3 regions of the Acinetobacter sp. TSRC1-2 genome follow, and region 3 is predicted to be linked to each of the others. Evidence: predicted binding sites of a transcription regulator. Region 3 holds the regulator's gene; each other region holds the start of a gene.
What was found. Region 3 encodes PhoB, which activates phosphate uptake and scavenging genes when phosphate is short. Its sites were predicted from a motif close to TGTCATNAANCTGTCATAA; they were not measured.
Positions count from the first base shown of each region.

Region 1: a site for PhoB is predicted at 4,734-4,752, ahead of ACP69Y_RS01335 (inorganic phosphate transporter). Genes of this name have one in related genera too.
Region 2: a site for PhoB is predicted at 5,298-5,316, ahead of ACP69Y_RS04790 (porin). Genes of this name have one in related genera too.

Region 1 is NZ_JAFCTF010000001.1:277,778-287,966, reverse strand. It holds gene ACP69Y_RS01345 (DUF4145 domain-containing protein) at 1-585, opposite strand, end outside; gene metH (methionine synthase) at 669-4,361, opposite strand; gene ACP69Y_RS01335 (inorganic phosphate transporter) at 4,800-6,419, shown strand; gene ACP69Y_RS01330 (hypothetical protein) at 6,640-8,190, opposite strand; gene ACP69Y_RS01325 (hypothetical protein) at 8,429-8,557, opposite strand; gene ACP69Y_RS01320 (hypothetical protein) at 8,579-8,746, opposite strand; gene ACP69Y_RS01315 (hypothetical protein) at 8,862-9,032, opposite strand; gene ACP69Y_RS01310 (hypothetical protein) at 9,020-9,190, opposite strand; gene ACP69Y_RS01305 (rhomboid family intramembrane serine protease) at 9,463-10,080, opposite strand.
Region 2 is NZ_JAFCTF010000003.1:15,433-25,621, reverse strand. It holds gene cydB (cytochrome d ubiquinol oxidase subunit II) at 1-890, opposite strand, end outside; gene ACP69Y_RS04805 (cytochrome ubiquinol oxidase subunit I) at 887-2,473, opposite strand; gene cydP (cytochrome oxidase putative small subunit CydP) at 2,473-2,664, opposite strand; partial or broken gene ACP69Y_RS04795 (IS982 family transposase) at 3,086-3,881, opposite strand; gene ACP69Y_RS04790 (porin) at 4,043-5,155, opposite strand; gene ACP69Y_RS04785 (HIT family protein) at 5,411-5,824, opposite strand; gene ACP69Y_RS04780 (YARHG domain-containing protein) at 5,857-6,126, opposite strand; gene ACP69Y_RS04775 (NAD(P)-dependent oxidoreductase) at 6,208-7,080, opposite strand; gene ACP69Y_RS04770 (alpha/beta fold hydrolase) at 7,091-8,182, opposite strand; gene ACP69Y_RS04765 (O-succinylhomoserine sulfhydrylase) at 8,318-9,505, shown strand; gene ACP69Y_RS04760 (YbaB/EbfC family nucleoid-associated protein) at 9,551-9,880, shown strand; gene recR (recombination mediator RecR) at 9,893-10,189, shown strand, end outside.
Region 3 is NZ_JAFCTF010000008.1:112,004-122,192, reverse strand. It holds gene ACP69Y_RS10180 (MATE family efflux transporter) at 1-426, shown strand, start outside; gene ACP69Y_RS10175 (hypothetical protein) at 600-749, shown strand; gene ACP69Y_RS10170 (SDR family NAD(P)-dependent oxidoreductase) at 1,492-2,340, opposite strand; gene ACP69Y_RS10165 (TetR/AcrR family transcriptional regulator) at 2,574-3,278, shown strand; gene phoB (phosphate regulon transcriptional regulator PhoB) at 3,502-4,212, shown strand; gene phoR (phosphate regulon sensor histidine kinase PhoR) at 4,238-5,596, shown strand; gene ACP69Y_RS10150 (glutathione S-transferase) at 5,618-6,265, opposite strand; gene ACP69Y_RS10145 (OsmC family protein) at 6,364-6,762, opposite strand; gene ACP69Y_RS10140 (pirin family protein) at 6,808-7,755, opposite strand; gene ACP69Y_RS10135 (GGDEF domain-containing protein) at 8,086-9,354, shown strand; gene ACP69Y_RS10130 (AAA family ATPase) at 9,435-10,189, shown strand, end outside.

The DNA of each region.
Region 1 (10,189 bases), on a different contig from region 3:
AAGTAAGTGCTCGACAATTTCAAGAGCAATTTTTAAAGAAGCTTCTTTGGGGGCTTTAATTTCATGAGCAGAATCATTTCCCATAAATCTAATCGCGTGTAATCGTTCAGCATCTTTTTTTGAAATATAACCAACTGTAGCTAGTTTATTTATTCGTATAGCTAGATTCCCCCCAACTATTTCAAGATGATTACATACTGATTCAATACAGGCTCTAAGTCCTAAACTTGATAAATTTTTTGCATCTTCTTGTAAAGTTAGTAAAACTTCATTATAGATATTTCTGACTAACTTAGGTATGAGATAGTCATTATCAAATTTTTTATGATTCTGGAGTTTTTTAGGGTAACTCTTCGTTGTTATTGGCACTTCCCATTCATTATCAGTTTGATATGCCGATTCTATATCATGATCTTCAATCCTTAATGAAACATTATCACAGCCTAGACATTTGACTAATTTGTGGTACTGGGCATAACTATAATCGTCAGGATCAGAACGCCAATCATGTTGTGCTAAAACTGCATGATTTGTATTTTTATCACATTCATTACAATAATTTTTTAATATAACTAAATCTTTCATTTCACGCTCTAGAATTAATTTAAAAATTTTTATTGTTACTAAAATCCCCTCACTTAGAGGGGATTTTTTACATCTTAAACGTACTAAATATCAATCGAATCATCTAAGTTTGGCATTAACCAACGCTTCGCTTCATCCATCGACCAGCCCTTACGTTCTGCATAACTATCCAACTGATCCTGTGCAATCTTGCCAACATTAAAGTATTCAGACTGCGGGTTGCTGTAATAGAAACCGCTAACACTTGAAGGTGGCCACATTGCAAAACTAGAAGTCAGTTCAGTACCAATCGCATTGGTTGAATCTAACCAGCTAAACAAGGTCGCTTTTTCAGAATGTTCAGGGCAGGCAGGGTAACCCGGTGCAGGACGAATCCCGACATACTTCTCTTTAATCAGTTCATCATTCGACAACTGTTCAGACGCTTGATAACCCCAGAACTCTTTACGGATACGCTCATGCAAATGCTCAGCAAAAGCTTCTGCAAAACGGTCACCTAAAGACTGTGCCAAAATTGCAGAATAATCATCGCCTTTGGCTTTGTATTCATGTGCCATTTCTTCCGCACCAAAGATTGAAACCGTGAAACCACCCAAGTAGTCTTCAAGTTTGGTATCTTCAGGTGCAATAAAGTCAGCGAGTGAGAAGTTCGGTTTACCGGAAACTTTGTCAGACTGCTGACGGGTATGCTCGAACTTGTGCGTTGCAGTTTTATTTTCATCGTAAATCGAAACCGTATCTGCACCGGTACGTTTCGCAGGAGCAAGACTGAATACGGCACGTGCATCAAAACGCTTGTTCTCTACAATATCTTTCAACATGATCTGCGCTTGTTCGTACAAATCAGTTGCAGCTTCACCGACCACTTCATCCGTCAAAATTGCAGGGAACTTGCCCGCCAAACTCCAAGAGATAAAGAACGGTGTCCAGTCAAAATATGGCACCAAAGTTTCAAGCGGATAATTTTTTAGAACTTGCTGACCAAGAACATTTGGCTTAGGCGGCACATAGTTCGTCCAGTCAATTTTCATGCCATTGGCAATTGAAGCGGCATAAGTCAGTTTTGCTGCTTTTGGTTGCTTGTTGGCAATACGCTCACGTACTTTGGCATATTCTTCACGATAACCTTTAATAAACTCAGGTTTCATTTCAGGTGAAAGCAGAGAAGTCGCAACCCCGACTGCACGTGAAGCATCTGCTACATAAATCACCGCATCATTTGAATATTGCGGGTCAATCTTCACTGCGGTATGTGCTTTAGACGTCGTCGCACCACCAATCATAAGCGGTACATGGAAACCTTTACGCTGCATTTCTTTGGCAACAAAGACCATTTCATCCAGTGAAGGTGTAATCAAACCGGATAAACCAATAATATCGACTTTTTCATCAATCGCGGTTTGCAGGATTTTTTCTGCAGACACCATCACGCCTAGGTCAACAATATCGTAACCGTTACAGCCAAGTACCACGCCGACAATATTTTTACCAATATCGTGCACGTCGCCTTTTACGGTCGCCATCAGGATTTTACCTTTGGTCTGACCTTCGGTTTTTTCCGCCTCAATGTACGGGTTCAACCAGGCCACGGCTTGTTTCATTACACGTGCAGATTTCACCACTTGCGGCAGGAACATTTTACCTGCACCAAACAAGTCACCGACCACGTTCATGCCTGACATCAACGGACCTTCAATTACATCTAAAGGACGGGTGGCTTGTAAGCGTGCTTCTTCAGTATCTATATCAATATAAGCGGTAATACCTTTAACCAAAGCATATTCAAGACGCTTTTCAACAGACTGTTCACGCCATTCCAGGTTTTCAGCTTCGCGCTGCGCACCGCCTTTACCACGGTATTGTTCCGCGATTTCAAGTAGTTTCTCAGTGGCATCCTGACCGCTTTCGCCCTGATTCTGGTTCAGTACGACATTTTCAACCGCAGCTTTTAATTCAGCAGGAATGTCATCATAAATCGCCAGCTGACCCGCATTCACGATCCCCATGGTCATGCCTTGTTGAATGGCATGGTAAAGGAAGACTGCATGAGTCGCTTCACGAACCGGTTCATTCCCCCGGAAAGAGAACGATACGTTGGATACACCACCCGAAATCATGGCATGTGGAAGATTTTGCTTAATCCAGCCGGTTGCTTCAATGAAATCGACCGCATAGTTGTTGTGTTCTTCAATACCCGTTGCAATCGCAAATACGTTCGGGTCAAAAATAATGTCCTCAGCAGGGAAGCCGACATCATTCACCAACACATCATATGAACGTTTACAGATTTCACGTTTACGCGCAGCCGTGTCGGCCTGACCATCTTCATCAAATGCCATGACAATAACTGCTGCACCATATTGACGACACAGGCGTGCTTTGTGTACGAACTCGTCATAACCTTCTTTTAGGGAAATCGAGTTTACAACCGGTTTCCCTTGTACGCATTTCAAGCCCGCTTCAATAATTTCCCATTTCGATGAGTCAATCATGAGCGGCACACGGGAAATATCCGGTTCAGAGGCAATCAGATTCAGGAATTTCACCATTGCTGCTTGCGAATCCAGCATGCCTTCATCCATATTGATGTCGACAATCTGCGCACCGCCTTGTACTTGATCCAAGGCAACTTCCAAAGCTTCGGTATAGTTTTCTTCACGAATCAAACGCGCGAATTTTTTTGAACCGGTCACGTTGGTACGTTCACCCACGTTGACGAACAAAGAATTTTCATCAATGTTAAACGGTTCTAAACCACTTAAACGACAGGCTGGTTTAATCTCAGGAATCTGACGCGGCGCAATGTCTTTTACAGCATTGTAGATGGCACGGATATGATCCGGAGTCGTACCACAGCAACCACCGGTAATATTGATCAAGCCACTTTCTGCAAATTCTTTAAGGAATGCTGCAGTTTCTTCAGGGGTTTCATCATAACCACCGAAAGCATTCGGCAAGCCTGCATTTGGATGCGCTGAAACAAAAGTGTTGGCAATGTCAGATACGGTTTTAACGTGCGGACGCATGGCATCTGCACCCAAGGCACAGTTAAAGCCGATTGATAACAAGTCGCCATGACGAACCGAGTTCCAGAACGCTTCTGCAGTTTGACCGGTTAAGGTACGACCTGAAGCATCGGTGATGGTGCCGGAAATCATCAACGGCAATTCATAACCTAACTGGTTAAATACTTCTTTCACTGCAAAAATTGCTGCTTTACAGTTCAGTGTATCGAATACTGTTTCAATGAGCAGAATATCCGCACCGCCTTCAATTAAGGCATGTGCAGCTTCAATATAGTTATCGACTAATTCATCAAAGCTAATGTTACGAAATGCAGGGTCATTTACATTGGGTGAAATCGAACAAGTACGAGATGTAGGGCCAAGTACACCCGCCACAAAACGGGGTTTGTCTGGCGTTGAATATTTTTCGCAAGCTGCTTTGGCAACACGCGCTGCTTCAAAGTTAATTTCATGAACCAGATCTTCCATGTGATAGTCAGACATTGAAACACGTGTGCCGTTAAAGCTGTTGGTTTCAATGATGTCTGCACCGGCATCCAGGTAAGCTTCATGAATGCCTTGAATAATCTGGGGTTGAGTCAGGACTAACAGGTCATTGTTGCCTTTCAGGTCAGATGCCCAGTCAGCAAAACGCTCACCACGATAATCCGCTTCTTCTAGTTTATGGCGTTGAATCATGGTACCCATAGCGCCGTCAATAATCAGGATGCGTTTGGCGAGAAGCTCTTTCAGGGTGGCAAGCGTGGACATAAATAACCCCAATCCGATGGAATACAAAATGGGCATCATTTTAGCAGAATTACACTGCCTTTGAGGAATATTCAGTCGACATAGTGAGGCACAGCTTAAAATAAGCCCATTAGTGCCGAATTTTTCATCGAATTGAAATATCAGCAGGCTATGATCGGATACAGATAAAGACAAGCTGGGTAATTTGATTATTAGATTATTAGAAATATCTTGTCTAAAGGTATTCATGCATTTTGAAATATTGAGGCACAAACTATTTTTAGCTTTAAATAATGCAAATTGATGGATTTAAAACAGTTCGGCTCATCAAGATAAAGTTGAATGAGTTAAATTAAGCCAATTATTGAAATTTGGCTTTATATGGCACCTTTTTGTCATATAATTGTCACAATTAAATTGAACAATAAGGGGATTTTATTATCCCCTTGAACCGTCTGCATGAATTCTAATATTCCTCCCGTCCAAGACCAGGTGCCATCAGCGCCAGCAAAATCGACGAATGTGCATGTTGCTACGCCGAAATTTTTTATGCCGGTGTTTCTCACGGTTATTATTTCTACTTTGGTGTACATCGGATTTCAACTTTCAGCTGATTTGTCACATGTCCCGACATTAAGTTTATATTCCGTTATTCTTTTAGCGACTGCGTTGTTAATTGCTTTAGGCTTTGAATTTGTTAATGGTTTTCATGACACTGCCAATGCGGTAGCGACAGTCATCTATACCAATGCTTTATCTGCCCCTGTTGCTGTGATGTGGGCAGGCTTTTGTAATTTCCTTGGAGTGATGGTGGCAAGTGGGGCAGTAGCCTACGGCATCATTGCTTTATTGCCTGTCGAACTGATTATGAATGTCGGTTCTGGTGCAGGTTTTGCCATGGTTTTTGCCATGCTGATTGCTGCGATTTTATGGAATTTGGGTACCTGGTTCTTGGGTATTCCTGCGTCTAGTTCACATACTTTAATCGGTTCGATTTTAGGGGTGGGCATCATGAATTACCTCCTGCACATGGGTAATGGTGCCAGTGGTGTAGACATGGACCAAGTGATTAAAGTCGGTAAAGCACTGTTGTTTTCGCCTTTGATTGGTTTTGCTTTCGCTGCAATAGTATTCTTATTAGTAAAAAAAATCTTTAAAAAGCAAGTTGAACTTTTTAAACCCCCTGAAGGTAACAAACCACCACCGCCTTTAATTCGTGCCATTTTGATTTTTACCTGTACCGGGGTAAGTTTTGCGCATGGATCAAACGATGGTCAAAAAGGTATGGGCTTAATCATGCTGATTTTGATCGGGTGTGTACCTTTGGTGTACTCATTGAATAAAAACCTGGACACCCAGCATCTCCAATCATTTGAACAGTTATCTGTGCAAACTGCGGCAGTTATTTATCCAAATTATCAAGATATTCCAGATACACAAGCTCGTGACGTGTTGACTAAATATATTCAAACTAAAGAAATGTCACCAGAAGTGGTGCCTGCTTTGGCAAGTTTGACCGATCACTTGGGTAATCACGTTGCCAAATATGGTGATTTAAAAGATATTCCAGAAAAACAAGTTTCGACTATCCGTAATGATATGTACTTAAGCACGACTGCATTCAAGCGTTTAGATAAAACTAAGCAGCTTCCTGCAATGTCAGAAAGTCAAGCCAAGACAGTCAAGGAATACCGTAAAAACCTCGATTCATTCCTGCAATATATTCCGACCTGGGTAAAAGTCGCAGTAGCACTTGCGCTTGGTCTGGGAACCATGGTGGGCTGGAAACGTATTGTAGTGACTGTGGGTGAACGTATTGGTAAAGACCATATGACTTATGGGCAAGGCATGTCAGCTGAACTTGTTGCCATGACCACTATTGCAGCAGCAGATGGCTTTGGTATGCCGGTATCGACAACACATGTGTTAAACAGTGCGGTTGCAGGTACTATGGTGGCCAACAAATCCGGCTTAAACTTCCAGATGGTACGAACCATTCTTTCAGCATGGATTTTCACGCTACCTGCTACCATTTGTTTATCAGGTGGTCTGTTCTGGTTGTTCTTGCAGTTTGTTTAAAATATCGGTTTGAAATAAAAAAGCTGCAATTGCAGCTTTTTTTTTATGGCTCATATTTATTGCTCTCTCCCTTTGGGATGAGGAATATATTCCGTATGACGTGGAGAGAATTAAATATAAAATATGATTTAAGCCTCTCCCTTGCGATCCTAGAATATATTCTGAGGATTCTCATCTCCTAAAGGGAAAGGGAGTTTTTCTAAAATAATAAAGAATAATCCTACTTCTTAAACACTTTTAATAGCTTCTTGATGGGCAGTTTTTCATTGGCAAAGCCATACAGTGCAGCAAAAGGCAGTGCAGTACGGGCTAAATAAGCCACACGCCATAAACCGCCATGATTGGCGCCTTTCATCATCAATTCTAATGGATGACCCAAAGGCGTTTCCGGGTTCGCTACCGATTCTGGATGACGCAAGTCATAAATCCATAATGCAGCCATCAGCGCATTGGTGGTTTCCGGATTAAACGATTCCACATCAAACAGACTTGCCCCATTAAAAGCCGCTTTCAATAACGGATTTTTAGTGACTGAGCGGGTAGTGGTAGAGGGCGCGATATTGATGCTGACACGCTGTCCATAATGACGTGCCAGCGTTGCGCGCCATTGCTGAATTCGTTTTGCCAAAGCATAGTTTGGCCCTTGCTCAACCACCAGGCAGTCTGCAATACCATATTTTTGACCATTATCAGAGCTGATTAATGCATCCAGGTTTTTCTTGAAAAAGTGCTGGGCAGAAAGCATGGAAATGCTTTCACTGATAATACGTTGCGATTTTGAGCGCTGTAGGAGCTTGAGATTTGAAGCTTCTACAACTTCTTCAGGAATGGCATAAACATCGGTTGGGGTACACATAAACATTAAACTGGTGTCAGCCTTTTGCTCACTGACGTACTGCATAATGCTGTCCATGGCCATGGATACCCGGACGTGCTTTTCACCATCTAAATAGGCAATCGCTGCAAGGTCTAGCTGACGTTCACTTTGGATCAGCCAATGGGCAATTTCAGGTGTCTGAGTGAGTAAATCGGCCCCCAATTTTTCTTTCAGTGTAGCAGTTGGAGTATCTTCCGCCAATTTTTCCGCACAAGGTGCATACAGGGTTGCATTGCCTTGTTGAATGGTCTTTAAAATTCTGTCCCAAACGCGGCTATTGGGTAAATCGACGGCCACGATATTGGCTTTCCATTTGGACAGCCAGGTTAGGGGGCCGGCTTCAGAACCTGCACCAAATAAGACCATAGTGCGATCAGAAAGATCAAACCATTCGGGATGGGCATGTGCGGCACGTAAAGCATCCGCATGGCTTGGTTCTATAATGCCGGCATCTTGCCAGATTTGAATTTGATCCAGTAAAGCCTGACCCTGTAATTTTTGCCCTTTATAAGGCACATACCATTCAGGGGCAGTCTCACTTTCACCTTTTAGCTGAATGGTATACAAATTGGCTGTATCGATATCCTTCATAATATCTTTAAGTAAATAGCGCTGACCATTTCTATAAAAGTCAAAGCTATGATGGGCCTTGTGCAAGCCCTGTTTGGCAATGGTAATCGGATTATTGAGAGTGCGAATACCTTGTTCAACCAAGGCCTTAAAATAGATAGGATAATGCTTACGCCAGTTTTTTTCCGCGAGGGCGTTCATTGATGACTTGTTGTCAACAATAGATAAAGCTTCAGCAATAATTTCTTTGCCTGTTTGGGAGCTGCTGGCTTTATTGCTGGTTGGATTGATTGGAAATTGAAGACCATCTAATGAAGTGGACATGCAAAAAATCTCGTTTTTTTGATCATTAATATACGGATGTCTACATTATCTATGCCAAATTGATTTGATGGGTAGCATTTAATGACAAAATTGTGTAAATCTTTTTCAAAAAGCCCAGTAAAAAGGAAGCGAAGCTCCTTAATGTATAAATTTTATCATTTCAGTATTATTTCGAAATGCCTTCGGCGATTTCTTTCAGCATGAATGCAGTATTGTCCAGACCTGCGCCAGTAATATATCAGGCATCAACATTTACAAAAATAACCCGATTCTGTTTTACCGCTTGAGATTGCCCTAAAATAGGATAGGTTTTAATGCCTTCCTTGGTGGCATATTTCTGGGTATTCACCGCGCCACGATCCAGCACAATCAAATAATCCGGATTCTGTTAAATGGCAGACTTTAAATGTTCAGCATTTTTCTTTTGTGCGGCTAAAGCCTTAATTGATCCAGCTTCAGGGTGAGTAACATCGGTTTTTGCAGACAGTGGAAGAACAGATTTAAAACCCGTTAACTCATAGATAAAACCAAAACGGTCATTTGCTGCATGCGGCATGTAATTCTCTCCAACAGCAAAGAGCATTACTGCTGATTTATTAGCAGTCTGTTGCTGCACTTTTTGTTGTAGCTGCCCCAAAGCTTGTAATTTTTTATCGGCAAGATCTTCACGCTTAAAAGGCTTTTGCGAGATTCAAGGTGCGATTTTTTAAATCACTCATGTAATGGTTGGTGTTAGGAGAAAAGTCGACCGTTGATGCAATTGGGTGCAAGCTTTCAAGTGTTTTCGCTGAACGACCGCCTACGAAGATTAAATCCGGTTTTAACTGTTTTAATTGAGCCAAATCAGTTCAAAAAGACTGCCTGCTTTAATAAATTGTGCTTGATTATATAAGGTCAAGCTGCCTGTAAATGTGGTTTTGGGCACAATTTGAGCCTGAATGTTTAAGGCATTTAAGGGATCTAAAATGGAGAGCTCATACACTGCAATTTTTTTTGGCATTTGTTTGAGTTTAATGTTTGCTTTTCTGTCGCCAGATTGAACATGCGCTATGGGCCAAACTATTTAATCCCACTGAAGCGAAAATAACGCTTAAAAAATAATACCTTAGTTTCAATTTGAAAGTGATCTTCTCTTAAATTTGTGCAACAAGGTAACAAAGAACCGAAGATAATTAAGTAATAATCATTAGCAAATAGGAATTATTTTATTTTGCTATAAAAAAGACGCTGAAAATTCAGCGTCTTGAAATATGTCTAGGTGAACAATAAACTTTAGAAAGGTAATTGCATCAACTTATTCAAAAAGTGTGGAATAAGCCTTGGTTCAAGAATGATGGTCATGATCACCCCATATGCAGCTCCCCAAAGATGCGCACTATGGTTAATGTTGGAGTTGCCACGTTTGCCTGACCAGATACTGTAAGCAACATATAAAACTGCAAAAATAATTGCCGGTACAGGAATAAAGAATACAAAAATCAGTTTCCACGGTTCAAAAAGAATATAAGCAAACAAAACGGCAGAAACTGCACCGGAAGCGCCTAAACTTGCCCAACGATGGTCATTTTTATGTTTGAGATAACTCGGAATAATGGCAACAATCAAGCCGCCTAAGTAGAACAAGACAAAGCCAAGATCAAAAAAATACTGTCGGTAAAAACTTTCAATTACGCTACCAAAAAAGAATAGCGTAATCATGTTGAAGATCAGATGTGCGCCATCGGCATGAACAAAACCATGGGTAATAAAGCGGTCATATTGTCCACGCTGCATCGCAGGGGGCCAAAAAATAAGACGGCTCATGACCTTCTGATTTGAAAATGCAATCAGTGAAACTGCCACTGTAATCAGGATCAGGCAAACAGTATGGTTAAAAGGTAGATCTAGCATAAAGTGAAAGTTCAACTTTTAAATATTTATAGCTAATAATGCCATTAAATGAAGTATTAAGATGAACTTTTATAATAATTCCGACAATTTTAGTTGATTTTTTTTTATT
Region 2 (10,189 bases), on a different contig from region 3:
GTGCCCAGGAAGCTTAAACCCGCTTTTGCTTTCGCAGCAGATGCAATCACAATCAGGCTACCCAAGATTGCCATTACAGGTGCAATCATAGTGATTGGATAAGTTGAATAGTTGTTCATCCAGCCATGGTTGGCATTGGTAATGACTTCTTTTGCAAATGGATTTGCTACACCATTGGTATCAAATGGCTGAGCTAGGCTATAGCCTTCAATACTACCGAAGTATAACCACGCACCTGCACCCAAGAAGCAAACCAGGAATATAACACCCATCAATTGAGTTGCTTTCGCAGAACGTGCATGTAAATCGCCATCTGTACGAAGCATTAACCAGGCACCACCATGCGCACATAGCATAGACAGGCTGACCAGACCACAAACAATCGCGAACGGATTAAGCAGTGCAAAGAAGCTACCGGTATAAGTTGAGCGTACGGTTTCATCTAAAGTAAACGGTACGCCTAAGAACATATTGCCGAACGCAACACCAAACACTAGAGCAGGAACTGCACCACCAACAGCTAAACCCCAGTCCCAAGACGTACGCCATTTTTTGTTCTCAAGTTTAGAACGATAGTCAAAGCCGACAGGTCTGAGGAATAAAGCGAAGAGTACAAGCAGGAGCGCCCAGTACATGCCGGAAAATGCGGTTGCATAGACCATAGGCCATGCTGCAAACAGTGCACCACCAGCAGTAATGAACCAGACCTGGTTGCCGTCCCAGTGTGGAGCAATGGTATTGATTGCGGCACGACGTTCGTCATCGTTTTTGCCTACGAATGGCATAATTGCCATGGAACCCATATCAAAGCCATCGGTGAGGGCAAAGCCAATCAGCAGTACACCCACCAGAATCCACCAAATGATTTTGAGTAATTCATATTCGATCATGATTGAGCCTCCGCAGCAGCGTGGTTTTGATCATCCGCTTTTTCAAAATGGTATTTACCAGTATGTAAAGAACTTGGACCTAAGCGGGCGAATTTGATCATCAAGTACATCTCGATAATCAGAAGTACTGTATAGAACGCTGCAAGCGCTAAGATTGAACCCCAAATGTCCCCAGTGCTTAAGCTTGAAGCAGAAAGATGGGTAGGTAAAACCTCACCAATAGTCCATGGTTGACGACCCCCTTCAGCCACATACCAGCCAGTTTGTGTAGCAATCCAAGGCAATGGAAGTCCGTAAAGTGCAAATTTAAGTAGCCACGGTTTGTTTTCTGCATTGCGTTTAGCCACTGCATAAGTTGCTAGGATAAACAGAAGCAGCATCAAGAAACCAGAAGCAACCATGGCACGGAACGAGAAGAACAGGGCAGTTACGTTCGGAATAGTATCCTTGGTTGCTGCCTTAATTTGCTCTTCAGAGGCATCCACTACATTTGGTGTGTATTTTTTAAGAAGCAAGCCATAACCCAGGTCTTTTTGGTTTTCTTGGAAAGAAGCCATAAGTGCTGGAGAGCGATCGCCTGCACGAAGCTTTTCAAGTTCGGCATACGCATGCATACCATTGCGGATACGAAGCTCATGTTGAACCATCAGGTCTTTTAGACCAGTCACTTCTTTATCAAGAGAACGCGTCGCAATAATACCCATCACATATGGAATGCGAACAGCGTAGTCAGTGCGTTGTTCTTCCTGATTTGGAATACCGAATAATGTAAATGGAGCGGGTGCCGGGTGAGTTTCCCATTCTGCTTCAATTGCAGCTAATTTGGTTTTTTGTACATCACCCAGTTCATAACCGGATTCATCACCCAGTAAAATAACCGATAATGTAGAGGCTAAACCAAAGATTGCAGCAATTGCGAAAGAACGGCGTGCAAAAGGCAGATCACGTTTTTTGAGCATGTAGTAGCTGGAAATTGCCAGAACGAAAATTGCACCAGTCACATAACCTGAAGATACCGTATGGACAAATTTAACCTGAGCCACCGGGTTGAAAATCAGCGCACCGAAATCAACCAACTCCATCCGCATGGTTTCAAAGTTGAACGCTGCACCGACAGGATTTTGCATCCAGCCATTGGCAACTAAAATCCACAGTGCAGACATGTTGGAACCGAGTGCAACCAGCCAGGTCACGCCTAAATGCTGAGCTTTGGAAAGTCGATCCCAGCCGAAGAAGAAAAGACCAATAAAAGTCGATTCCAAGAAAAATGCCATTAATCCTTCAATAGCCAGTGGCGCACCGAAAATGTCACCGACATAATGCGAATAGTACGCCCAGTTTGTACCAAACTGGAACTCCATGGTTAAGCCTGTAGTTACCCCTAAGGCAAAATTAATACCAAAAAGTTTTCCCCAGAATTTGGTCATGTCTTTATAAATTTCCTTACCGGAAATCACATAAGTGGTTTCCATAATGGCAAGAATAAAAGCCAGACCAAGAGTAAGGGGTACAAATATAAAATGATACAACGCGGTCATTGCAAATTGGAACCGCGAAAGATCGACCACGCTTTCAGAAATCATCAACGTGTCTCCTTGATTTGGGAAGGACTGCCGGCAATACGCTCGGCAACTTGAGAGTCAAAATTTTTGGGAATAGTGGGGGCATCGAACCAGATGTTTTTAATCAGCAGCAAGAGAGCAATCTTAATTATTAATATGATTGTGATCTCTCTAACTAATCTTTGATTAAAATCTTTGGGTATTAAGCTCATGCAAATAAGCCTATTTTTAAAATATAATTATATTATTAAACAAAAAGTAACTAAAAATAAATAGATTAAACATTTAAAATAAAAATATATTATTTAATTAAATAAAAACAATTACTTGAAAATATACATTGTTAAAAAATAAACTAAAATTTAGCTATTTTAAAGTTGACTAAAATGCTTAGTATTAATATTTTTAATTCCGACTAAAATGCTTATGTATTATATTTAAAGTTGACTAAAACAGTTGTATTTTATATTTTAAAGTCGACTAAAATACTTCGTTTTATCGATGGATATTATTTTGAGATAATATTTGTTGAATAAGACTAATTTGCATTTTAATTAAAATTGAGGCGTTTTAAAAATAGAATAATAGAGGAGAGGTATTAAATATTCTATTTAATCCGAATAATGGATAAGGTCATTTGACGAAAATCGTGAGCTTATTCTTTTGGCATAATTGATATGCACATAACCAAGCATATATATTGCTTAAATAACCAGAAATGGATTCTTTACTGTGTGCTGATCAAACCGAATTTACCCTTTAAGAGCCCAATCACTATTTCAATTTTATTTCGCTGTCTTAAATTCCACTCATCTGAAGGTGTCCATTTTACAGCTTGCATATTTTTTCAATGATAGGTAAACAGTTCAATTCCTCTGAATTTTAACTTTTCCTGCAAGGCTTTTGATCAATAACCTCGATCACCTAAATCTTCGCTTTCAACGCTTACGTCTGCCTCTCAACAGCGCAAATATCAGCATGTGACCCTGTCGTGATTTGTGGATTTGCTAATTCCCAATTGGTTCATCAACAGAGGTAATTTACAATCATAAAACCATCCCATTGAACTCATGCCACGTGTAGTAAGACTTTTAAGCGTTTTATGCCGGACTATTCTTTGATTTTTACATATAGGGAGTAAAATTAAATCTATCTAGAAATGTGACACGGTCTGATGATCCAAACAACTATGATGTAAAGCTTGCAACGTTAAGCGATGATCACTCATTAACTGAATTAAACGCTCATAACACGGCAGTCTACAGAAGGCTGTTAAATAGACTTGCCTCAGCATTTGATAAAATGCTTTGAAATTATTGATTTGTGACTGCTTGTACCACACAGCGATAAATAATATTTCATATAGTGCAAGATAAGCAGGTCGAAACCTTTGTCTAAGTTGCTCTTGCTTTAAAAATTTCTCATAAATAGGTTAGAAAGACAGACAAAAGTCATCAATTAAACAAAATAATTTACAGGCTCAGTCAATTTTTTATCCGCAATTCATGTTAGTTATGAAGGTGGTGATGCTGATTTGGTTTGAATTAAAAAAGACCGCCCTAAGGCAGTCTCATATTAGCTATTTTGAACTTAGAATTTGACTTCCATACCTAAGCCATAAACGGTTTCATCTGCATTTGAAGTGTTAATAGTAGTTCCTGTAACAATTGAAGCAGCTCCGCCACTTCCGCGTCTATTATCCCACTCGCGTTGTACTGCATTAGCAAACAATTTGGTTTGCTTGTTTAATTTATAATCTGCGCCAATACCCCATTGTTTTACAGAAGTATCGCCAGTTACGCCAGTAGTTCGTATAGCCCAGTCAGTATCAGCTTCTTGATACTGAGCTTTAAAAGACCAAGGTGTATTGCCAAGATTGTAAGTTGCTGAAACTAACCATGCATCTTCTTCTACATTATTATAGGCTTCAGTACCTTGGAAATCAGAAATTTCTGCAGTTTGCCACATTGCACCTAAATATAAGCCAGTCGCACCAATTTTGCCAAGATCATAAGAAGCACCTACACGAATTGCATCAGCAGGAGCATTTGAAATACCGACAGCCTTGAAGTCACCAATTGAATTAAAGTTTCCAGCAATAACAGCTTCGAAACCTAAATCTTTATTGGCATATGCAAGTGAAGTAGAGATACCATCACCAATGCTGTCACGCGCACCATCAGTATAATTTATAGTTTCGGTATTAGACTCACCTTGTTGAGCTTGAAGAGCAAATACTAAACCTTTCATTAGTTTAGGATCTGTTTCAATACCAATGACGTTTTCTACACGCTCTTCACCATACATCATTTCTTTGATGTCAGCGTGAGCGTAGTCATTGAATACATCACGGTATCCACCAGCAGCATCTTTAAATGGAGTATCCATAATACCCGCTTTTAAAGTACCTACATTTGCCCATTTTAAACCACCGAAGATATTACGTTTGTTAAATACGTCATCACCACCATCTACATCAATTTCCCATTCGGCTTGGTAAACAGCAGCGAGTTTTTCAGTTAGTTTTTCTTCACCTTTAACACCAATACGTGAAGCATTGGAGTTGAGTTCAATTTTATCATTTGCGCCATCATCATCCCAGCTGTCAACGCTTAAATTTACTTTACCATACAAAGTTGGTGCCGCTTGTGCTGCACTCGTCCCCATAGCCGCTACTACAGCAGCGAGAAGCAATTTTTTCATTGAGATTTCTCCAAAACACGGTTCTAAATGGCATTTGCCTTACTTAACACTTCTTTTTAGTTTGCTTGAGTACAAAAAGTTACAGAAGCTCACCAACTTGCTATGCAGTATCTGTAATGTTTGTGACAGCGAAGTGAACAATAAATGACAGTTTGATGACGTGTTTCGATTGATCTTTAAACTAAATATTTCTTTTTTTATTCTATATTTATAAAAAAATGGAGCCGAGGCTCCATTTTTTGAATTCATTTTAAATCAAAGTGCGGCTTTAATTCTTTCAGCCAATGCCTGGATTTTTTCTTGATCACCCATGTGTAAAGCATGTTTTCCCAGTTCATGAACTGAACTTGGAATAAGGTGGAAATGTACATGCGGAACAGTCTGACCCGCGGATGCGCCTGAAAGTTGCATAAGAACAATGCCTTTGACTTCAAGTGCGATTTCCATAGCCTGCGCAACTTTTTGCACAATTTGAATGGTGTAAGCAGCAGCATCAGGTGGTAGATCAAGCAAAGTTATTGCTGGTGTTTTAGGAATCACCAATGTATGACCTTCAGCCTGTGGCATGATGTCCATAAAAGCGAGGACTTGATCATCTTCATACACTTTAATTGCAGGAATTTCGTTGCGGATAATTCGTGCAAAAATATTTTGATCATCGTAAAGCATGGCTAATCCTTGAAAGTGATTGGGTACTGTAATTATTTACAGTTCAATTCTTTCTGACGATCTTTGATGGCGTCAAGTCGTTGTTGCTCTTTTTCTGAAAATTTTGGTTTAGTCGTATAGCAATTATCATTGCCAAACTTTGCCTTGGCATCAGGGTCTTTAAAGCAAAAACCTTTAGATGCGTAAATGACATCATGGTCATTCTTCAATTTTTGACATTCTTGCTCTGGCGTTGCTGCAAAAGCACTTGCCCCAATAAAAGTTGCAACACTAGCAAAAATTGCAACACTTAACTTAGTCATGAGAGTTTCCTCTGTAAGAACATTGTGTATAACACATAACCACAATATTAGGTTTCGTTATCATTATTCAATGGCGAGTTATTACTCAAGTGTAATTTTACTCCATGATTCATACATTTTTACAGCGCTAGAAAAGTCACTGTCTTTTTCTGCTAAATCACTGGAAGCTTGAATTAAACTTTGGGTGAGGGCAATCACTGGCGCAGACAGTCTAGCTTCACGAACCAAGTCTAAAGCAATACCGGTATCTTTGGCTAATAATGGTAGCGCGAAGGTCAACGGAAAACTACGGTTTAAAATACGCTGCGGTAAAACTGTTTCGGTTACGCCACTTTTACCACTGGATGCATTAATACAATCCAATGCTTCGTTTAGGTTTACGCCATGTGCTTTGAGTGCAGTAAAGCCTTCTGCCACTGAACAAAGATTTACAGCCAATAACATATTGTTTACTGCTTTCACTGCAAATCCTGCACCCGGGCCACCCACATGTTTAATCAGTTTGCCAAAGGCTCGAATTGCAGGCAGGGCCTGTTCAAAAGCAGCAGTTTCACCACCAATCATTACCGTTAAGGTCGCATTTTCAGCGCCAATGGTTTGCCCACTGACGGGTGCATCAAGGAAATCGATATTTTGTTCTTTTAATTGTGTTGCCAATTTTTTTGCCGATTCAGGAACACCACTGGTGCAATCTACCCATACAGCGCCAGATTTAATTTTGACACTGGCAATGAGCTCTTCGACTTCTCTGCTGGTTGGCAGGCAAGAAAAAATAACGTCGGCTTGAACTGCCTGTTCAAGTTCGACTGCTTGCGTGCCAAATTCAGTTGCATGCTGTTTGGCTTTTTCGAAATTACGGTTCCATACATAGACCGTGTCGAAATGTTGAGGAAAATGGGCTGCCATGCGGTAACCCATAGCCCCTAAGCCGATGAATGCAACTGACTGAATCATGATGTATCCTTTATATTTTGCTTGATCTGTGTTTTAGCCAGGTGGTCATAAATGGCCAGAATTCATTGGCACTAGATTGACTCGACATCAACCCTAAATGACCTCCCGGGATAAGAGTAAACGTGACATCCTGGCTATTTGTCAATTCAATTAAAGGTTTAACCGCTGCTGCTGATACGATCTGATCGCTACGACCCGCACCCACCAGTACAGAGCACTCAATATTCTTTAATTCGATATTCTTATCTTGTAATTGGATAATGCCATTTTTGAGCGGATTTTTTAGCCAGATATTAAAAATCATGTCCTGATTGATACCGCCCGGGTAGTCCATCATACGATTTAAAAAATTGCCCATAGTGGCATGTTCGTATAAAGCTTGCGGGTTATCAAGGTTCGCTAAAAACTGCTTTTGGCTTTGTACCCATCCTATAGGATCAATAATTTTAAAACCGAAAGCATTCAGTAATCCCGGAGTATGGAGCAGGGATTTGGGTAAGATTTCAGAATAGATCTTGTTTTGCAGGGCTTTATTTTTAGCAATCAGTTGATTGGCCTTTTGAAACAGTTTACCAATACGACCTGAAGCATAACTGTCCACTGGACTACCCAGTACAATCAGGTTTTTGACAAAATTTGGTTGTTGTAATGCGGTATATAGCATCACAAATACACCGGCCATACTCCAGCCATGCAGTGAAATTTCATCGCTACTGGAATGCTGACGAATTTTTGCAATGCAATGTGGAATGGCATCGTCAATAAATGACATAAAATTGAGGAAGCGATCTTTATAGTTATATTGACCCCATTCGATTAAATAGACATCAAAACCACTATGTTGAAAGTGTTTTACCAATGAGCGATAGGGATACAGGTCATAAATCGCCATGTTGATTGCAAGCGGGGCCACAAAGACTAACGGTTCTTTATATTGTTTATCTGGTGAAGCGTAATAACGTACACGGCTTTGTTTATATTCTGCAATGATTTCATAGGGCGTAGTTTGCGATAGAATCAGCGATTTTGAATTGAACAAACTCGTTGACAGGTTTTTGAGTTTGTTTCTATGTTTGGCAATTCTATTTTTAACTTGAATCATTGCGGGTACTGCTAACATATGAGTGGATTGATCGAAGTGTAGGCGATATTTATGCATTATACCTTGACCTTAAATGCTATAGGCGCTCAAAATGTTGGCAATTATTAGTAAAGGCAGCAGGACTGGGTAGGAAAAATGAGCCAACAAGACGACATTGAATACCAATTAGATACTTTAGCCATTCGTACAGGTCATACACGCAGTTTTGAAGGCGAGCACAGCGAGCCAATTTTCCTGACATCTTCATTTGTTTATGAAAATGCAGCAGAGGCAGCCGCTAAATTTTCAGGTCAGGAACCGGGAAATATTTATTCACGTTTTACCAATCCGACTGTAGCGATGTTTGAAAAACGTTTAGCTGCCTTGGAAGGTGCTGAACGTGCTGTGGCAACCAGTTCGGGTATGGCAGCAATTATGGCTGTTGCAATGTCATATTTGAAAATGGGCGATCATGTCATCTGTTCACGTGCGGTATTCGGTTCGACTGTATCTTTGTTCGAAAAATACGTAGCTAAATTTGGCGTAACTGTTGATTTTGTTGATTTGACAGATTTGCAAGCATGGAAAAATGCCATTAAGCCTGAAACCAAACTATTGTTTGTAGAATCTCCATCCAACCCGCTTGCTGAAGTGGCTGATGTTCAAGCCTTGGCAGACCTTGCCCATGCCAATGGTGCATTACTAGCAATTGATAACAGCTTCTGTACCCCGGTATTGCAACAACCGATTAAATTTGGTGCGGATTTGGTGGTTTATTCCGCGACTAAATACCTTGATGGTCAAGGCCGTGCTTTAGGCGGTGCTGTGGTGGGTAATCACCAACTGCTTGAAGAAGTATTTGGTTATGTGCGTACCACTGGCCCATCCATGAGTCCATTTAATGCGTGGGTATTCTTGAAAGGTTTGGAAACTTTACGTTTACGTATGCGTGAACATTCTGCAAATGCACAGAAACTGGCTGAATTTCTAAATACTCATCCAAAAGTTGAAAAAGTGTACTACGCCGGTTTAACTTCGCATGTGGGTCATGAACTTGCAGCGAAACAACAAAGCGGTTTTGGCGGTATTGTTTCGTTTGAAGTAAAAGGCGGTCGTGAAGGAGCTTGGAAAGTCATCGACAATACCCAATTTATTTCAATCACCGGTAATTTAGGTGATGTGAAATCGACAATTACGCATCCTGCTACCACAACTCACGGTAAACTCTCAGCAGAAGCGAAAGAAGCTGCCGGTATTCGTGAAGGTTTAATTCGTATATCTGTTGGTTTAGAAGATATTGATGATATTATTCGCGACATTAGTCGTGGTTTAGATTTAATCTAACTTTTTATAAATATCGATTTAGAAATTGATTGTTCGGAGAATTTTATGAACATTAATATGTTGATGCAGCAAGCACAGCGCATGCAGAAAGATGTTGAAAACAACATGAAAAAAGCCAAAGAAGAGCTTGCTCAAACAGAAGTTCATGCTGAAGCAGGCGGTGGTTTGGTGAAAGTCACCATGACTTGCCGTAACGTAGTAAAACGTATCGAAATCAGCCCTGAATTGCTTCAAGACGATGCAGACATGATTGAAGACTTGATCGCTGCTGCAATGAATGATGCTGCGCGTCAAGCTGAAGCGGTTTCTGAAGAGCGAATGAAAGCGGCTAACTCGGGTATGGGCTTGCCACCAGGCCTTTCCGGTTTATTTTAAGGAATACGTTTAGTGTTTAGTGATCGATTTGATCAACTGGTACAAGCTTTACGTATTTTGCCAAGTGTTGGGCCGAAATCGGCTCAGCGCATGGCATTGCACCTGATCATGAAAAACCGGGAAGGTGCAGTCGGCTTGGCACATGCCTTAAATGAAGCAACCACCTATATCCATGAATGTAGCATTTGTCATTCACTGACTGAAAATGAAGTCTGTGATATTTGCTTGTCCCATGAACGCGATGATCAGCTGTTATGTGTGGTCGAATCACCTGCAGATGTCATGGCGATTGAGCAAAGTGGCAGTTTT
Region 3 (10,189 bases):
AAATCGGAACTCCTGAACAAAGTGACGCGTACTGCACTCGGCATGAATATCCTGATTACCGGTGGATTGGTGGCTTTAGCTTATCTATTTTCAAAATATTTGATGGCGTTGTTTATCACTGACCCGACGGTTGTTGTCCTTGGGCAGCAACTTTTATTTATTGTGTTGTGGTCAATTATCTTCTTTGGGGCAAGTGCCATTTTTGCTTCAATCATGCGTGCCAGCGGTACCGTGACTGTTCCCATGATTATTAATATTGCTGCCATTATTGGTATTGAAGTACCGTGTGCCTATTTGTTCAGTCAATGGTGGGGCTTACAGGGCATTTGGTATGCTTATGCCTTGGCTTTTGTCTGCTTGTGTATTCTACAAGGCCTGTATTATCAGTTTGTGTGGAAGAAAAAAACGGTTCAAGCCCTAATTTAAAAATCAATTTAGGCCAGTTATTGCCTTTTCCAACCACCTTACAGCACGCTGACGGGTGGAGTCATCCGCAGTCTCGTCCCCACAATAATTTAAGCATTAATTATGTTATTGAATTGGCGAAAACTGCAGTAAAAAATTGATTTGATGCCTGTTTTCTTGCCGATGGTTTATCGGTGAATAGCAGCCATGATGCTTCTAAAAACAAGCAAAGGATGGGTTATAGCGACAAAGTGGTGGGGTTCAAACCGGTAATATTATTCGTGGCCATTTCAGCAGTCACCAAACACATTGGTTTTATTGCCACGCCCTCAACCCCCTATTAAGAATCCTAGCGTTTGGTACCTAAATATGCCTCTTTAGACCATATCAGTAAAGGTCATGTGACACGAAATGTGGTGACTACCCTTTCGGCGGATACGGCACGCAGCTTTGGGTTTACTGCGCATCTGGACGCAAAAGTCCGTTGCGAACGTGCGGATGATTTTATTGAAGTGACACAAAAATTTGGAGATTGCGAGGAAGTGGATGCTTTCTTCTACACTATGCGGCTGGTTTGCTCTTTAGTCTTTTTCTTCATTTCCTGAAACAAACTTCGGATAATTCACATGATCAATAATCCAGATCATCCAACAGGGATTTTTTAAATCTATTTCTGTTAGCGATAGCATCTATAACCACAAATGGGCATACAAATCAGGAACTGAACTGAACTGAAATCATGTTGACCATGCTTAAGCGTTGCGGTATTGCTTTTAAATTATGTAAATTGCATCTAGGCAGTGGGCTATTTTTCATATTTTCGTCCTTGCTGTTTCGCAACACACATGTTCAATCTATAAGATTTTTTTGATCTAACTTATTTTTTCTATTATTAAAAAATTTGATTTTAACGTAATTTAAGTACTGATATTTAAACGCTTACTTATTTAGATTCAGTTAGTTTCTCCATTTTTATTTCTTATTTCTAGATATAAGTTCTTTTTGATTTCAATCCTGTTTTAGCCAGTTTTTGGGGGCATTTAGGCATAAAGAAACCCGCTATTTGCGGGTTTTAATATCTATGTTTTAAGCCGACTTCTTGTTCCTATTGCCTAATTTTGTGGCCAATGCAATAACACGCTGATAACCGGTCGGCAAAATACGCTGCATCAAATCAACAGCTTTAGCATCATTACCAATCAATAAACGGCGCTTGTCTTTTTGCACAGCCTCAATAATTTGACGGGCTGCTTCTTCAGGAGGGCAGCGCAATAATTTATTAAAAGATTTTGCCGATCTTTCAGGATGCATGCCTAAGCTTCGAATACTGTCATTCATTTTTGCCGCATTGGCAATATTAGTACGAATACCGCCGGGGTGAACACATAGCGCACTCACGCCACAGTTTTCCATATCCAGTTCCTGACGCAAGGATTCAGTAAAACCACGTACCGCAAACTTGGTGGCGTTATACGCAGACTGGGTCGGTTGAGCCGTTAGACCAAACAGACTGGAAATATTGATGACATGCCCTTCACCCGATTTCTTGATTAAAGGCAAAAACTCTTTGGTACCGTAGACTACGCCCCAAAAGTTAATATTTACAATCCATTCCAGTTCTTCATAACTTGCCCCTTCAACGGTCGAACCCAGTGCAACCCCGGCATTGTTAAAAATCATGTTGACTGAACCATGATCCTGCACGGTATCTTCAGCCCATTCTTTCATGGCATCACGGTCAGCCACGTCCAGCTTTTTGGTGGTTACACGCACATGACTTTGTTTTACCAATTCAGCAGTTTGCGCCAACCCTTGCTCATTCACATCACTTAAGGACAAATGACAACCTTGCTTCGCCAAAAGTACAGCCAATTGCTGACCAATACCTGACCCTGCACCGGTAATCGCAGCGACTTTATTTTTAAAAATTTTCATTACACATCCTTATCCAATTTTTCTGCGCCATCTACCTAAACATTTCGATTCTTTTTCTGTTGGGATGATGTGCAGTTCATCCCTCCAATATAATTTTGACAATCATCATTGTCAATATAATATATAATCAATAGCAAGATCAGACACCATCTGTCCATTTCTAGCATAGGTCTACGATTAAATTATTGTTAACATAGGGACAAAACCTGGATTTAATTCGGCACACGACATTTATGACTGAACAACACGAAAATCTTGAAGAAAAACAAAACAAACCCTCAACAACCAAAGAACGCCAATTTAAAGGCCTGTCTTTAACTGAGCGTAAACAGGTACGTCGTGAAAAGCTGATTGAAGCGGGTATTGAGGCTTATGGCACGCATGGTTTTTTTGCGGTGACAGTAAAAGATATTTGCAATGAAGCCAAACTAACTGAACGCTATTTCTATGAATCTTTTAAGAAAAGTGATGAACTTTTTCAAACCATCTTCTTAAAATTGATTGATCAATTGCAGCAAAATGTCATGCAAGCCATCATGCAGGCATCGACCGATCCACGAAAAATGATTGAATCTGGCTTAACCGCTTTACTCACCACCTTAAAAGATAATCCGCGTATGGCACGGATTATTTATATTGATGCCATGCTGGTTCAAGAGCTGCATAATCAAGCCACCATTCATGAAACCATGTTGCGTTTTGACCGCATGATTCATGCTTTTGTCATGTTGATGATGCCGCACATTAATCGGTCTGAACGTGAAATTTCTTTAGTCGCAACCGGGCTTAATGGATATGTCACACAAATTGCGATTCGCTGGGTAGTCAGTGGCTTTAAACAATCGATGGAAGATGTTTTATCGTCTTGCAGTCTTGTTTTTCTATCTTTGCTCGATACTTTTTCAGAAAAAGAAAAAATAGTGAAAAAACAAAGTTGATCTTAAAATCCAGGTTAAAATTGATACAATCCATTGAATTTGTTAAATTTAGATGACTGATTTATTTTAAATTGTTCATTTTTTCGCATAAAATTGTCACATTTCTTTGCGAAAATTGGCAGATATCTCTTTTTTGCAATGATACTGTCATAATTAGTCTTTGTAATAAGCCTGTCATAAATACAAAACGGTTCACCGTTAACATCAAATAGGATATTGCGTTGTGAAAGATGACTATATATTAATTGTCGATGACGAACTTCCCATTCGAGAGATGATTCATACATCTTTAGATATGGCAGGCTTTCAATGCTTACAGGCAGAAGATGCCAAACAAGCCCACCAAATGATCGTGGATCAACGCCCTGCGCTTATTTTATTAGATTGGATGTTACCGGGTGGTATCAGCGGCGTTGACCTCTGCCGTCGCTTAAAACGCGATGAAAGCTTAAATGAAATTCCAGTGATTATGTTGACTGCGCGCGGTGAAGAAGACCATAAAGTACAAGGTCTGGATGCGGGTGCAGACGACTATATGACCAAACCTTTCTCGACTCGGGAACTGGTTTCACGCATTAAAGCAGTGTTACGTCGTGCCAATGCATTAAGTGGCGAAAAAACCATTGATGCCAATGGCCTGATCCTTGATCCGGTCAGCCAGCGTGTCAGTTATGGAGATAGTATTCTAGAGATGGGACCTACGGAATACCGTCTATTGGCCTTCTTCATGACCCATCCAGAACGTGCCTATACCCGTGCTCAATTGCTTGACCAGGTTTGGGGTGGTAACGTATATATTGAAGACCGTACTATTGATGTGCATATTCGCCGTTTACGTAAAGTGCTGGAACCTTTTGGGGTAGACCGCTATATACAAACCGTTCGTGGCACAGGTTATCGTTTTTCTACCCGCACAGATGTCGCTTTAGGTTAGTCGTTTTTTAGGTAAATCACGTTTTATGTATGAACCCTACCCTGTCCCAGAACTTGCACGAGACCATAAACGATTCCGCTACAGCAGTTTATGGACTTTTGCCAAGCAAGACTTACGTTTACTCGCTTTTTTACTGCTGATAGCAGGTTTAATGGGTATCGGGATTGGGTATTTCTGGATTTTTATTTTTATCGCTTTCGCGATGTTTTTTGCTTTGCAGCTCCGTTCACTGTATTTGGTGAATGAATGGATTTCTAACCGCCCTTACGATGTCCCACCCAATTTAGGGGGGATTTGGGGTGCATTGCTGTTTAATGTTTATCGCGCACAGCGTCACGAACGTATTGTCCAGGCAGAAATGGTCGGCTTAATTGATCGCGCTCAATCTTCACTGGTTGCATTAGCCGAAGCTGTGGTTTTAATTGATGAATTACACCAGATTGAATGGTGGAATCCGGCAGCGGAAAAGTTGCTCGGTATACAACCTTTAGATCGTGGTCGTAATATTCTAACCTTGCTGCGTCAGCCAAATTTTATTGAATATTTCAACCATATTGACGAGGCACCCGATGGCTTGAAAATGAAATCTTCCGCTTTTGAAGATCATTATGTCCAAGTCAAAATGACCCGTTTTGGGGGCGAAAGTCGTCTATTGGTGGCTTATGATGTTACCCGCATGCATAACCTGGAACAAATGCGTAAAGACTTTGTCGACAATATTTCACATGAATTACGTACTCCCCTGACCGTACTCAGTGGCTATATTGAAACCTTTACCGACCAAGAAGATTTAAATCCGCGCTGGAAACGTGCCTTTGACCAGATGCAGGCACAAACCAAGCGCATGAATGCCTTGGTCAATGACTTGCTGTTGCTCTCACGTTTAGAAAGTAGCAAGCAAATTGCCAAAAACCAGATTATTGAAATGCCAAGTCTGATGAACCAACTGTTTGATGATGCTCAAGCCTACAACGTTGACTATCATCACACGCTGAATCTGGATATCGACAGTCATTGCGATCTGATTGGTTCAGATACCGAACTTGCCAGTGCCTTCAGCAACCTGATTACCAATGCCATTAAATACACGCCTAAAGGCGGAACTGTTACCATAGGCTGGCATGATGATGGTGAACACGGCATCTTTACGGTTGAAGATACCGGGATCGGGATTGACCCCAAACATCTGCCCCGTTTGACCGAACGTTTCTATCGTGTCGATAGTGCTCGTAGCCGTCAAACCGGCGGAACCGGTTTAGGACTGGCTATTGTCAAACATGTGCTCATGCAACATGGCGCATATTTAGAAATTGAATCGAAAGAAAATCAAGGCTCCACCTTTAAAGTAATATTCCCTAAAGAACGCATCTATCACATGAACTAAATGTACAACATCTGGTTCAATTTAAGCTAGATTCTGTTCTTTAAACTTTGCTCGCTGATAAGCCGGACGTTCCGCCAAACGTTTTACATAAGCCGCGATATAAGGATATGACCCTGATGTTCTTGACTGCAGGGCTTCAAGTGGAAAACCCATCTGAATATCGGCAAAAGAAAATTCGCCTGCCACATATTCATGCTTAGCCAAATAATCTTCCAAATAGTTAATATGATCTTTTAAACGCGGCTGAATAAATCCGGCTTTCACTCCTCCAGTGATTTTTTTTGCAATCGGTTTCACCAGCCACGGTACATGTTTTGGTACATTGCTCATCACCAGCTGCATCACCAATAAAGGCATGAGTGAACCTTCCGCATAATGCATCCAATAGCGATATTGCTGCTGATTTTTTTTATTTTGCAGTTTAAATTGCTGCTGCTGATCATAGGTTTCTTGCAGATATTGCAAAATCACCGCAGATTCGGCAATAGTTTGATCAGCATCGGTTAATACGGGTGCTTTGGCTAAAGGATGAACCAGTTTTAATTCAGGCGGCGCAGCAAAAGTGGGTAAGCGCTTATAAAACTTGACCTGATAATTCAGGGCCAGTTCTTCTAAAGCCCATAAAATTCGAAAAGAACGTGATTGATCTAAGTGGTGCAATGTAATCATTATTTTGCTCTCTATTTTTTCTGCTTTGACTATACGCATAGCCTTAAAAAAATGACATCTTGCTTTACACAAAATGTCATTTCGATCTGTTCATCAACTTAGACAAGTACCGTATGAATCTCTAGGCTACGTAACAATGTTTTGGTCACGGGTGTTTTACTGCTAATGTCTAAAAATTTTTGCTTTAGCTCATCCGATAAGGGCTGGGCAAAAGACAAACGGCGTTCAATCCACTCTTTGCCTTCTTTATTGACATTAAAATCGGCTTCAACAGAAAATTCACCCAGCTCTATGCCTTTATGACTGGCATACATTCGCAGCGTGATCATGGTACAAGAAACCAGGCCTGAACAAATAAAATCATACGGTGCTGGCCCTTTATCTTGCCCACCAAAAGATTCAGGTTTATCGGTCATCAATGAGTGCATACCCGTTGTGATCTCACCTGACCAAGGTTCAGCCAAGCGATGTACTTCTGCATTTGCAATAATGGCCATAAGGATAATGATTCCTAAATTTTATCTTTATTTTAAATTTTATCTTTATTTGGAGGCACGCATTTTATCTGGAAATGCAGGTGCTTCCAAGCGTGGTCCTGGATAATCAGGAATATTACCAAAGCGTTCGTGTTGTTCAATCCAGTGATCACGTGCCTTGCAAAGTTCTTCCTGAGTACGGCCGACAAAGTTCCACCACAGAAGTATTGGCGACTCAAAAGGTTCACCACCCAACAACAAAATACGACTACCCTTATGCAGCTGGATTTCAATTTCAGTAACACCCGGCTCCAGAACCACCATATTGTCTTCAGTCAGTTCATGACCGTTCACTACAGCAGCCCCATCCAAAGCCATGAAGCCGTATTCAAATTTTGGATTAAGTTTAATTCGGGTAGTGGTCGATTCTTTTGCGGTTAAATCCACTCCGAGTAATTCTGTATGCACGGCTACCGGTGATCTGGTTTTTAAAAACTCACCCACCAATACAGTAAATTCGACCTGATCTTTTTCTATGACTGGAAGCTCTGGATAATGCTCAAAACAGGGTGCCATATTTATTTTATCATCTGGCAATGCAATCCAGAGCTGTGCAGCATGCATATGGATTTCAGTTTCCGGGGCAACTTCAGTATGTGAAATACCGTAACCTGCCGTCATTAAATTGACCTGCTTCGGGCGAATCAATTGTTTTGTACCCAAACTGTCAGTATGCATCATGGTGCCTTCAATCATCCAGGTGAAGGTTTGTAAACCTATATGCGGATGAGGTCCAACATCTAGGCCATCACCTTGCGGAAACGTCACGGGACCGGCATGATCTAAGAAACACCATGCCCCAATTAAGCGTTTATGGCGACTTGGCAAAGCGCGTTTAATCACGGTTCCCTGACCAATTTCCGCGCTACGTAAAGGAAATTCCTGAATAAATTGATTCACATATTTTTCACAATCGTCTGAATCCGAAAGCTCTGTATAGTTGCTATTGGTCATTTTTCTATCCTGAATCGTACGGCCTAACCGTTTTTTAATGTCCTGAATCTATTGTTATGATCATATAGGCTCTTACGGATTCAGCCTATAGCTAAATTAATACGCTGAATACTATGTAGAGGACAATATGAGTTTTGAAATTTTCCTTCATAAAACAATCCCTTCACTTTTTATATAGGTCACTATTTATCTCCTATTCATATGAATTTTATACATAAACAAAATTTTGTCACAATTGTCTGCTCTATTGATTGTTTAAGTTATATACAAAGTCTATTCCTCTCCCTATTATTCTTGCTCTATGAATCCCACACAGAAAGGGGTATCTCCATGTTGAGCGGAGATCAACAAAATTCTTATAACAATGATAAAAATCCTCATCAGATTGGGGTAAATGAGGCTCAAAATTCAAATCATGAAACTGCTTATATTCTACCAAAGCAGCTGTGTACGATTGAAAATCGAAAAGTGATAGAAAAAGAATTACAAGATCCAACCACACGCATTCCAGATCAATTTCAACAGTATTACTTGGACTATCAAAATAAACACCAACGACAATTTTTAAAATGTGTCAATTTTATTGGCCAGATTACATTTTTAAGTTATTTCTTTGTAGACTGGTTGCTCATACCGGAAATTGGCATGCTCTCAGGTATTTCGCGGCTCATTCTTGTGGTGTGTGCCCTATTAATCAACTGGCTCGCCTTCCGTTACTGCAAAAATATTAAAATTCTAGATAGCTTGCTTCCCATATACGTCGCGGCAGCAGCTGCACTGTGGTTAAGTCTTCTGGTTTTGTCACATAGTGCATTTGTAACCACATATATATATGCTGCTGTAATTTTTATTTTATTGGGCAATTTATGTGTACAAGTCTCGTTTCGAAATTCAATCTTTACTTCCTTGCTGATTAGCGCCGTCATTTTTCATGGCGTATTTCAGTTGATCAGCTTAGAAGAAATTGTTTTATTTTCGCTCATATATGCCCCTATTTTATTACTCAGCATGTATATCAGCTGGAATAATACTTTAAATTCAAAACGCAATTTTTTACGGGTTGTATTAAATGATTGGAACTACTATGCCCTAACTGAACTGGCGCATACAGATGAGTTAACACAACTCAATAATCGTCGACAGTTTTTGCAGGTTGCTGAACAAGCCATTCAGAAATGGCCAAAATATAATTTAGCCTGTTTATTGATGCTGGATATCGACTTTTTCAAAAACATTAATGATACCTATGGACATGATATAGGGGATGAAGTCCTTCGAATACTTGCTGAAATTGCTCGTAAGGAAATGCGACACACCGATGTGTTAGCACGTTTTGGTGGGGAGGAATTTATTGCATTACTGCCAAATACCACACTGGAGGATGCGGTGGCGATTGCGAATCGATTGTGCCGCACCATTGAAAGTCATCAAATCTGTATTAAAGATAAGTTCTTTTTCAATTTTAGCGTATCTATTGGAGTATCCCATTTACAGCCAAATCAAAATGATTTGAATTTACTGATTAAAAATGCAGATATTGCCCTTTATCAAGCCAAAAAAAATGGACGCAATCAGGTAGCGATTTATACGTGTGAATGATTAAAAACCAATAAAAAATTGAATAAAAATAAAACAAATCTGTATAGTTGATTTTTTTAGACTTTGTCTGCGGGAAATTAATGAAAATCAAAAGAATAAGTGAAATAAAGAACTTTTCAATTTTTAAAAATTTTGATTGGTCGCAAAGCCTTTCGCTGGGAAATAATCAATTTTATGACTTTAAAGATATCAACATCTTTTATGGTCGGAATTACTCAGGAAAAACGAGCCTTTCAAAAATTATTCGTTGTTTAGAAACACATAAGTTACCACCTAAGTATGAATCACCGAATTTTAGTATTGAGTTAAAAGCTTCATCCCCAATCACTCACAATACCCTATCTGATTTTAATCACCCAATTCATGTATATAACTCTGACTTTGTAAGGGAAAATTTAAAATTCATACATGATGATACTCAAAACATCCAATCTTTTTCAGTTACTTTAGGTGGCGAAAACCAACAAATATTGGATCGAATTAAGGAACTAGAAACTGAACTCGGTTCAAATACAGAAGATGCTGAAACTGGTATCTATTTAGCAATTAAGAATACAAAAGCAGTAGTAGAGTATGCTGAAAAAAATCTTAATTCCAAAGTTAAAGCTCTTGAGGACTGTCTTACCGATAAAGCAACGAAAAAACCAAATTCCATAAAAAATCAGCATCTCCAATTTGGTGACATTAACTATAATATTAGTAAATTAAAAAGTGACATCGCATCTGTCCAAAATCTCAAGTATGTCCCCTTAATAGATAAAGAAAAAATTGAGTTTGAATCATTAATAAAGCAGCGTGACTTACCTGATCCACCACTACCACCAACCTATAATTT